One region of the Nocardia grenadensis genome, then DNA from elsewhere that is predicted to be linked to it. Evidence: riboswitches for the same ligand, from Rfam matches in the RefSeq annotation. Region 1 holds a riboswitch; the other holds the start of a gene.
The links. A riboswitch is a leader RNA that binds a small molecule or an ion and turns the genes downstream of it on or off. The one in region 1 is predicted to bind S-adenosylmethionine.
Positions count from the first base shown of each region.

Region 2: it holds a riboswitch for S-adenosylmethionine, as region 1 does, so the genes downstream of both, metX (homoserine O-acetyltransferase MetX) here and ACQPYS_RS27775 (rhodanese-like domain-containing protein) in region 1, are expected to answer to the same signal.

Region 1 is NZ_CP192054.1:6,065,451-6,070,595, reverse strand. Features, by position in the region: gene ACQPYS_RS27780 (O-succinylhomoserine sulfhydrylase) at 1-867, opposite strand, end outside; gene ACQPYS_RS27775 (rhodanese-like domain-containing protein) at 864-1,280, opposite strand; SAM riboswitch class IV at 1,298-1,410, opposite strand; gene ACQPYS_RS27770 (Rv0361 family membrane protein) at 1,475-1,945, opposite strand; gene ACQPYS_RS27765 (FAD-dependent oxidoreductase) at 2,174-3,562, shown strand; gene ACQPYS_RS27760 (amidohydrolase family protein) at 3,635-4,501, shown strand; gene ACQPYS_RS27755 (DUF456 domain-containing protein) at 4,794-5,145, opposite strand, start outside.
Region 2 is NZ_CP192054.1:920,375-925,519, reverse strand. Features, by position in the region: gene ACQPYS_RS04035 (acyl-CoA dehydrogenase family protein) at 1-186, opposite strand, end outside; gene ACQPYS_RS04030 (NADP-dependent isocitrate dehydrogenase) at 367-1,584, opposite strand; SAM riboswitch class IV at 1,860-1,970, shown strand; gene metX (homoserine O-acetyltransferase MetX) at 2,222-3,367, shown strand; gene ACQPYS_RS04020 (DUF3017 domain-containing protein) at 3,387-3,632, opposite strand; gene cycA (D-serine/D-alanine/glycine transporter) at 3,831-5,145, opposite strand, start outside.

The DNA of each region.
Region 1 (5,145 bases):
GGGATGCTCCTCGAGGTAGCGCGCGATCCGCAGCGCCGAATCGGTGGACCGACGGACCCGCAGCGGCATGGTTTCCAGACCCTTGAGCAGCGTCCAGGCGTTGAACGGGCTCAGGGCGGGTCCGGTGTGGCGCATGAGCGTCTTGACCGGGCCTTCGATGTACTCGGCGGTGCCGAGGATCGCGCCGCCGAGTACCCGGCCCTGTCCGTCGATGTGTTTGGTGCCCGAGTAGACCACCACGTCGGCGCCGAGTCCGAAGCCGCGCTGTAGCAGCGGGGTGGCGAACACATTGTCCAGGACCACCTGCGCGCCCGCGGCATGCGCGAGCTCGCAGACCTTGCGCACGTCGACCAGGGTCTGCATCGGGTTGGCCGGAGTCTCGAAGAACACCGCGGCGGTGGGTTCGGACAGCGCCGCTTCCCACTGGTCGAGGTCTTCGCCGTCGACGAATACCGTTTCGACACCCCAGCGGGGCAGGATCTCGTTGCACACCACGAAGCAGGAGCCGAACAGGCTGCGCGCGGCCACCAGCCGGTCGCCCGCCTTCAACAGCGCACCGAGGGCGACGAAAACGGCGGCCATACCGCTGGCGGTGGCGAAACAGGCTTCGGCGCCGTCGAGCAGGCGCATCCGTTCCTGAAAGGTGGTCACCGTCGGGTTGCCGTAGCGGGAGTACACGTAGTGCGGGTTGTCCCCGGTGAACGCGGCCTCGGCCGCTTCGGCACTGGCGTAGACGAACCCCGAGTTCAGGTACAGGGCCTCGGAGGTCTCGTCGAATCCCGAACGGCTCAGACCGCCGCGCACACCCAGTGTCGCCGGACCGACGCCTTCGGGTAACGGCCGTTCGAACGAACCGCCGCCGATCACGACTGCCGCCAGGGCAGTCCGTGGGCCCGCCAGCCGGCGCCGCCGCGATGCCCGAGTTCGTCCAGCGGACCCTCGAAACCGTCGCTGATGTTGTAGGAGGGTGCGATACCCGCGGCGGTCGCGGCGTCGGCCGCGTGCGCCGAACGCTGCCCGGAGCGACACAGGAAGAGCACGGGCGCGTCCGCGGGGCGGTCGGACAGGGCGCCGCGCAGCTGGTCCAGGAATTCGGTATTGCGGGTGCCGGTGCCGTCGACCCACTCGACCAGCAGTGTCGGCTTGGCGATAGAGCTGGTGTCGGGTACTCCGACGAATTTCCATTCGGCTTCGGTCCGCACATCCACCAGGACTGCGTCCGGATTCCCGGTCAGCAGGTCCCATGCCTGCTGCGGGCCGATATCCCCTGCGTAATTCATACGTGGCACCTCCTGCGAAACCGCACTTGCCGCATCCGATCGATGCGCGCCAGGTCGTCACCCGGAGCACCCCACCGCGGAGGAGGGTTGCCGACCAGCGAGCCGGGGCTTGGCACTGGTACTCATGACCCAATCGAAAAGATTGCCCGGCGCAGTCGGGCCGTGTCAAACGTCGGTTGACGCCTTCGGCGAGCTCAGCCGGCCGGTTGGTTGCACACCTTCCAGTCGCCGTCGGACTGGAACAGCCACCAGGTCGCGGTCCGTTCCTCGCCTTCCACACGGCTGGTCACTTCGATATTCGCGGTGTCGCCGGTGATATGGACGGGGCCGAATCTCGTGATCTCGATATCTTTCCCGGTTTCGCCGGGTTTCAGCTGTCCGGCCAGCGGGGAGCGGGCGGGCACGAACCCGGGACACACCGCTTGGCGGGGCGGTTCGGGCCCGTAGCGGTTGCTCACATCGGCGAACTCCCGGACCGCTCCCGCTATCCGGTCGGAATCTGTGACATTTTTCTCAGCGGGCGCCACCAGGCCGGCGATGAGTACACCGACCAGGACCAGGGCCGCGACCGCCGCGGCCACGACGAACGGGGTGATCGAGCGCGGTCGCTCGTCGTCGCCCGATTCGGTGGCCGGCTGCTCGTCGGCCGCTCCGGGATCGCTCATACCGACGATCATCCCTGGTCCCCGGATCGCACCGTGCCCGCACCCCGATAGAATCGCGGGTGCGGCGGGTACCGCAGCACAGCGCTACCCGCGAAGACGTGGGACGACCAACGGTGAACAGCCACCCACGGACGACGCGAAGTAGGTGCATACGAGCCGCGCGTCAAGTTAGCCTAAGCTAACAACAACGCCAGTGATTCTTTCGACCGATAAGGGTGCGCGTAACAGATGACCGAGCAGAAGGAAGCGAACCGCCCGCTTCGGATCGCGATCGTCGGAGCCGGGCCGGCCGGTATCTATGCCGCCGACGCGTTGATGAAATCCGATGCGGACGTCTCGATCGATCTGTTCGAGCGGATGCCCGCCCCGTTCGGACTGATCCGCTACGGCGTGGCCCCGGACCACCCGCGGATCAAGGGCATCGTCACCGCCCTGCACAAGGTGCTGGACAAGGAGCAGGTACGCCTGCTCGGCAATATCGATTACGGCACCGATATCACGCTGTCGGATCTGCGTCGTTTCTACGACGCGGTGATCTTCTCCACCGGCGCCAACGCCGACCGGGCGCTGCCGATTCCGGGTATCGACCTGGACGGCTCCTACGGCGCGGCCGATTTCGTGTCCTGGTACGACGGGCATCCGGACGTGCCGCGCACCTGGCCGCTGGAAGCGGAGAAGGTCGCGGTACTCGGTGTCGGCAATGTCGCCCTGGATGTGGCGCGGGTGCTGGCCAAGACCGGTGACGAACTGCTGCCGACCGAGATCCCGCCGAACGTGTACACGGGCCTGAAGAACAACAAGGCCGTCGAGGTGCACGTATTCGGCCGTCGCGGTCCGGCGCAGGCCAAGTTCACTCCGCTGGAGCTGCGCGAGCTCGACCATTCCCCGACGATCGAGGTGATCGTCGATCCGGAGGACATCGACTACGACGAGGGTTCGGAAGCCGCGCGGCGGCATTCGAAGCAGGTCGATATGGTGGCCAACACCCTCGAGCAGTGGGCCATCCGCGACCAGGGCGATCGCCCGCACAAGCTGTTCCTGCACTTCTTCGAATCGCCTTCGGAGATCCTGGGTGAGGACGGCAAGGTCGTGGGTCTGCGTACCGAACGCACCCAGCTCGACGGCACCGGCAATGTGAAGGGCACCGGCACCTTCAAGCAATGGGATGTACAGGCCGTCTACCGGGCTGTCGGTTACCTGTCGCAGAACATCTCCGAGCTGCCCTTCGACGATCAGGCCGGGGTGATCCCGAACGAGGCCGGCCGGGTCCTGGTCGACGAGAACGCCGACGGCGCCACCCGCTACCTGCCCGGCACCTATGTGACCGGCTGGATCAAGCGCGGTCCGGTCGGGCTCATCGGCCACACCAAGGGTGACGCCAATGAGACCGTCGCCTGCCTGGTGGACGACAGCACGGATTTCGTGCCGGCCGAGAGCCCGGAGCCCGAGGCCGTGCTGGAATTCCTGGAGGGCCGGGGCATCCCGTTCACCACTTGGGCCGGCTGGTACCGGCTCGACGCGCACGAGCGGTCCCTCGGTGAGCCCGAGGGCCGTGAGCGGGTCAAGGTCGTGGAGCGTGAAGATATGTTGCGCGCGAGCGAACCCCACAAGGTCTGACCTATCGTCCGCTGCTCGGCGATCCGTGGTCGAGAGCAGCGGACGCCCCGATCTATCAGGCATGCTGTAGCAGTGTTCGACGCCCATGTGCACATCATCGATCCGCGTTTTCCGCTGATCGAGAACGAAGGCTACCTACCGGAGCCCTACACCGTCGCCGACTATCGACGGCGGATGTCCCGGTTCCGGCCTTCCGGCGGCGCGGTGGTGAGCGCTTCGTTCCAGAGCAACGATCAGAGCTATCTGCGCGCTGCTCTGTCCGAACTCGGTCCCGGCTGGGTCGGGGTGACCCGGCTGGACCCCGACGCCTCCGACGCCGAGATCCTCGACCTGCACGAGGCCGGCGTGCGCGCGGTCCGGTTCAACCTCAAACGCGCGGCCGCGGATATCGCCAGTATGACCCGGCAGGCCCTACGCGCCTACGAGTTGGCGGGCTGGCATGTGGAGATCTATGTCGACGGCCAGATGCTGGCCTCGCTACAACCGGTGATCCTGAAACTGCCGAAGGTGTCCATCGACCATCTCGGAATGTCCGAGGAGGGTCTGTCCTATCTGCTGGACCTGGTCGACCGGGGTGCGCGAGTGAAGGCGACCGGTTTCGGGCGGGTCGATATGGATGTCGCGACGGCGCTGCGCCGGATCCACGCGGTCGATCCGGCGGCGCTGATGTTCGGCAGCGATCTGCCCGGCACCCGCGCGGGCCGGCCGTTCCGGGAATCGGATGTGGAGCTGATCTGCGATGTGGTCGGTACCGATATGAACGCGGTGCTGGAGGACAATGCCCGCGCGTTCTACGGACTGCCCGCGATCGACCGCACCACCGAGGACCCCACTCCCACCCTGCCGCTGTTCGTGCCGCCGCGCGACGATCGGCTCTCGGCGCACGACGGGACGACGCGGCCACTGCCCATCATCCAGAAGCGCCCCGGTCCGCGCTGACTCGTCGCCGCCGATAGCCGCGTGCCCGGTTGCGGATCACGAGTTACCAAGGTGCCGAAGTATTCTCGTCACGGTGAGCAAGGCCTGGAGTGCGGCGTACGGCCGGCTGGTCTCCCGGCTGAATGCGGCGGTCGACCGCACGGCTCGGCTGTTGCACCGAGATATCTCCCACTGCGCGGCCCACCCGTCGAAGACCGCGGCCGATCTTCTGTCCGAGCAGCAGCTTCGGGCCGCCGCGCTACTTCGCGGGGGGCTGCGCGGGGAACACCGATCGCGCGGCGGCGGACGCGGCTCAGGCCGCGATCGCGCCGCCCACCCACACCCCGCTCGCCAGCAACGCGCCCAGCAACTCCACCAGGATCGAGAGGCCGACACCCTTGATGGCGTGTTTGCTCGACACCCACGCCTGCCGCTTGTCGGGGAGCCGCTGTAGTTCCGAGACGTACACGCCGACCACGGAACCCACGAAGAGTCCGAGCACCGGGATCACGAAGAACCCGACTATGCCGGCGAGGCCGCCCAGCAGCAGCGTCCGGTTCGGCACTCCCGCTTCTTTCAGTTTCCGGCCCGGCCAGGTGTACTTCACGACCCCGGAGACGACCAGCAGGACGGTGCTCACCGCCAGTACCGCCCACGCTGTCGTC
Region 2 (5,145 bases), 1.3 Mb from region 1:
CAGCTGCTTGTTCAGCGCCTCCTCCGCCATGGCACCGATACCGAAATCCGCGTACAGCTTGCGCAGGATCGGATAGGGCAGCATCTCCCCGCTGTCCAATGCGTCCAGATGGGGGCGCACTTCCTTATCGATGAACGTCCGCACCGCGTCGCGGACCATCAGGTCGGTATCGGACCATTCGAACATCGTCGTCCTCCGGAATCACCAGCAGCATTACGGTGTAGATCACCGGGCGGACGCTCATGGCCCACCTTGTTGACAGCTTGCCAGTTCCTCGGCAGCGGCGTCGGGTTCTGAGAAATCTTGCTTCGCTATGCCGATGCCCCCACCCATATCGGGCAGGGGCATCGACACAGGCCGGGTGTCCTACTTCAGCGCGCGGGCCAGGTTGGCGTCCAGCGCGGCCAGGAACTCCTCGGTGGTGAGATAGCCCTGGTCCCCGCCGACCAGCAGCGCGAGGTCCTTGGTCATCTGCCCGCCCTCGACGGTCTTGATGACCACATCCTCGAGGGTCTGGGCGAAACCGATGACCTCGGGGGTGTTGTCCAGCTTGCCCCGGTGCTCGAGGCCGCGGGTCCAGGCGAAGATCGACGCGATGGGATTGGTCGAGGTCGGTTTGCCCTGCTGATGCTGGCGGTAGTGCCGGGTGACCGTGCCGTGCGCGGCCTCGGCCTCACAGGTCCGGCCGTCCGGGGTCAGCAGCACCGAGGTCATCAGGCCGAGCGAGCCGAAGCCCTGCGCGACCGTATCGGACTGGACGTCGCCGTCGTAGTTCTTGCAAGCCCAGACGTAGCCGCCCTCCCACTTCATGGAGGAGGCGACCATATCGTCGATCAACCGGTGCTCGTAGGTGAGGCCGGCCGCCTCGAACTGGCTCTTGAACTCGGCTTCGAAGACCGCCTCGAAGGTGTCCTTGAACATGCCGTCGTAGGCCTTGAGGATGGTGTTCTTCGTCGACATGTAGACGGGGTAGTTCTGCTGCAGCCCGTAGTTGAACGAGGCACGCGCGAAGTCCTCGATGGACTTCTTGAAGTTGTACATACCCATCACGACGCCGCCGTCCTCCGGCATCTGCACGACCTCGTGCACGATGGGCTCGCTGCCGTCCTCGGGGGTGAAGGTGAGGGTGACGGTGCCGGACTGGAAGACCTTGAAGTCGGTGGCGCGGTACTGGTCGCCGAAGGCGTGACGGCCGATGATGATCGGCTTGGTCCAGCCCGGTACCAGGCGCGGGACGTTGGAGATGATGATCGGCGCGCGGAAGATGGTGCCGCCGAGAATGTTGCGGATGGTGCCGTTGGGCGACCGCCACATCTTCTTGAGGCCGAATTCCTCGACCCTGGCCTCGTCGGGGGTGATCGTCGCGCATTTGACGCCGACACCGTGCTGTTTGATGGCATTGGCGGCGTCGATGGTGACCTGGTCGTCGGTTTTGTCGCGGTATTCGATGCCGAGGTCGTAATACTCGAGGTTCACATCGAGGTACGGATGGATCAGCTTGTCCTTGATGAACTGCCAGATGATCCGCGTCATCTCGTCGCCGTCGAGTTCAACGACGGTGCCTTCAACCTTGATCTTGGACATGGATCTTCGTGTCCTCCTAAGACTGGTGCCCTCATTGCACGGCCAGGCGAACACGCTTGTGAGCGGACCCCAGCTGTTCAACAGACAACGTATACATCCCGCGTTGTCCACGAGACGTCTGGTGTAACCAAGACGAGCGTACTGCTTGTGGCGGTGTCACGGTGCAGCCAGCCCCGGTCGTGAGATCTCACAGGGGTGAGACACGCCACAAGATTACCTGGTAGACCCATATGCCGATTTCGATCCGTATCGGCACCCGGCTACCATATTCGGCAGGTCATGAGCGCCAGCGCCAAGCCCCGGCTCGCTGGCCGGCAACCCTCCTGCTGCGGTGGGGTGCTCCGGGTGATGACCTGGCTCCCGAGAGCCGGGAGCAAGCGCACGTCAGGAGGTCGTCGATTTGTGCCGGTGCTGGTCGCGTTGACCGCGGCGTTCTCACGACTCGACGAGAAACCCCCCATTTTCTGGAGCACGATATGAGCGATCACAGTATTCGTGGTGGGACCGCTGCCGGAGCCACCTGCCGGCGACCGGCGGTCGCGTCCGGCGGCCTCCGCACCCTCTCGGCCGGATCCACAGCGATGATTCATACGCTCCGGACATCGGTACCGTTCGCCGGTTCAGCGGAAGCCCTCGCGTGAAGGTGGGCACCGAATCGACCACCGCCCGGCCGGTGGCCCAGTTACCGCCGCCCGACGGCACCCTCGGATATATCGATATCGGCGAACTCACCCTCGAGAACGGCGCCCGGCTGCCGCAGGTCCGGCTGGCCGTACAACGCTGGGGAGAACTGTCCCCGGACCTGGACAACATCGTCCTGATCGAGCACGCGCTGACCGGTGACTCGCACGTCTCCGGCGATCCCGACGACGACCACCCACAGGCCGGATGGTGGAACGGGATGGTCGGCCCGGGGGCCCCGATCGACACCGACGAGTGGTGTGTCGTCGCGACGAATGTTCTCGGCGGCTGCCAGGGCAGCACCGGCCCGGCCTCGCTCGCCCCGGACGGGGCGCCGTGGGGGTCGCGGTTCCCGGGGATCTCCATTCGCGACCAGGTCACGGCCGAACTGAAATTGTTCGATCTGCTCGGTGTGCCCCGGCTGGCCGCGGCGATCGGCGGTTCGATGGGCGGTATGCGCGTCCTGGAATGGATGCTGCTCGCGCCGCAGCGCTTGGCCGCCGCATTGGTCCTCGCGGTGGGGCCGCGCGCCACCGCCGACCAGATCGGCACCCAGAGCACCCAGATCGCGGCGATCACCAGCGACCCGGACTGGCAGGGCGGCGACTATCACGGCACCGGCCGCGCGCCCATGGCCGGGATGGGTGTCGCGCGCCGGATCGCGCATCTCACCTACCGCACCGAAGTCGAACTCGACAGCCGGTTCGCCAACAGTCCACAGGCTGGCGAGGACCCCTGGGACGGCGGCCGGTACGCGGTGCAGAGCTATCTGGAATACCAGGCCGAGAAGTTGGGCCGGCGTTTCGACCCGGCGACCTACGTGCTGCTCAGCGAGGCGATGAACCGGCACGATATCGGCCGGGGCCGCGGCGGCATCGCGGCGGCGATGGCCGCTGCCGAGGTGCCGTGCATCGTGGGCGGTATCGATTCCGACCGGCTGTACCCGCTGCACACCCAGCAGGAACTGGCCGACGGACTGGCCGACTGCCGGCATTTCGAGGTGATCTCCTCGCGGGACGGCCACGATGCGTTCCTCACCGAGGCCGCGGCCATCGGCAAACTGCTGGTCCAGACGATGAACCTGGCCCGCGCCGGGCGCTGAGCACCGGCGCCCGGTGCGCTCAGCCCACGCCGAGGGTGTTGATGGTCGCGGCGAGGAAGACCACGGCGCCGCCGAGCAGGGTCAGCGCGCCCACGTCGAACGGTTTGCCGCGGACCGCGAGCAGGCCGACCCGGGCGGTCGGCAGGCACAACCGGAACGCGGCCGCGATGAGGGTCGCGCCACCGAAGAAGAAGGCACCACGGCGCCAGCGATCCTGTGCGACGAGCACCACGGCGATCAGCACCACCACCGCCACCACGACCATCGGGAGATGGCAGCGTAGGAAACCGGCCCATCGGCTGCCGGTGCCGGGATCGTCGTGGGTCGGGCTCGCGGCGTCGGTCACGGGGGCGATTGTTCCAGATCCGGCCGATCAGGTCTGCACGAGCGGTTCCGAATGCCGCAGAGCCGGGGTCACGAGGCCCCTGGCCCGCGGCGCCGGAGCCGACGCCATGAAATCGGCTCAGCGCAGCGCGGCGTTTTCGGCGAGTACCTTCTCCCGATGCCGCTCGCGCAGCGCGGCGTGGTGCGGGCTGCGCCGCACCACCAGGTAGGCCGCACCCAGCACTATGAACCAGATGGGCGTCACCAGCAGGGCCTGCAGGGTGTCGCTCTTCTGGGTGAGCGCCCAGATCAGGAATACGAAGAAGGCCAGCACCGCCCAGACCGCCGGCACACCGCCGGGCAGTTTGAACGTCGACGCGGCGTGCAGATGCGGCCGCCGCTTCCGGTAGACCAGGTAGCTGACCAGGATCATCGTCCAGACGAACATGAAGCACAGCGATGAGATGGTGGTGACCACGGTGAACGCTTCGACGATCGACTGTCCCGCGTAGAGCAGCACCACCCCGATCAGCAGGAACGCGCACGAGAAACGCAGCGCGTTGGCCGGGACCTTGCGCCGGGTCAGTTTCCCGAACAGGGCCGGGGCGTCGCCGTCACCGGCCAGGCCGTACACCATCCGCGAGGTCGAGTAGATCCCCGAGTTCGCGCTGGAGGTGGCGCTGGTCAGCACCACGAAGTTGACCACGCTCGCGGCGATACCGAGCCCGGCCAGGGCGAACATCGCCACGAACGGGCTCTCATCGGCCGAGACCTGCCGCCACGGGGTCACCGCGCAGATCACGATCAGCGCGCCGACATAGAACAGCAGGACACGCACCGGGATCGAGTTGATCGCGCGGGGCAGGGTGCGTTCGGGTTCCTTGGCCTCGGCCGCGGTGGTGCCCACCAGCTCGATGCCGACGAAGGCGAAGACCGCGATCTGGAATCCGGCCACGAAACCCATGGGTCCGGTCGGGAAGAAACCGCCGTCGTTCCACAGGTTGGCCAGCGAGGCGGTGCTGCCGTTGTCACCGGTGAATCCGGTGATCACCATTACCAGGCCGGTGACGATCAGCGCACCGATGGCGATCACCTTGATCAGCGCGAACCAGAACTCGGTCTCACCGAATGCGCGCACCGTGGGCAGATTGAGGACCAGCAGGACGACGATGCAGACCAGCGCGGGTATCCACAGCGGCAGATCCGCCCACCAGTAGGACACGTAGCCGGCGATGGCCACCACATCGGCGATTCCGGTCACCACCCAGCAGAACCAATAGGTCCAGCCGGTGAAGAAACCCGCCCAGGGGCCGAGCAGATCACCGGCGAAATCGCTGAACGACTTGTACCCGGAGTTCGACAGCAGCAGCTCCCCCATCGCCCGCATGACGAAGAAGAGGAAGAAGCCGATGACCATGTAGACGAGGATCACCGAGGGGCCGGCGAGCGAGATC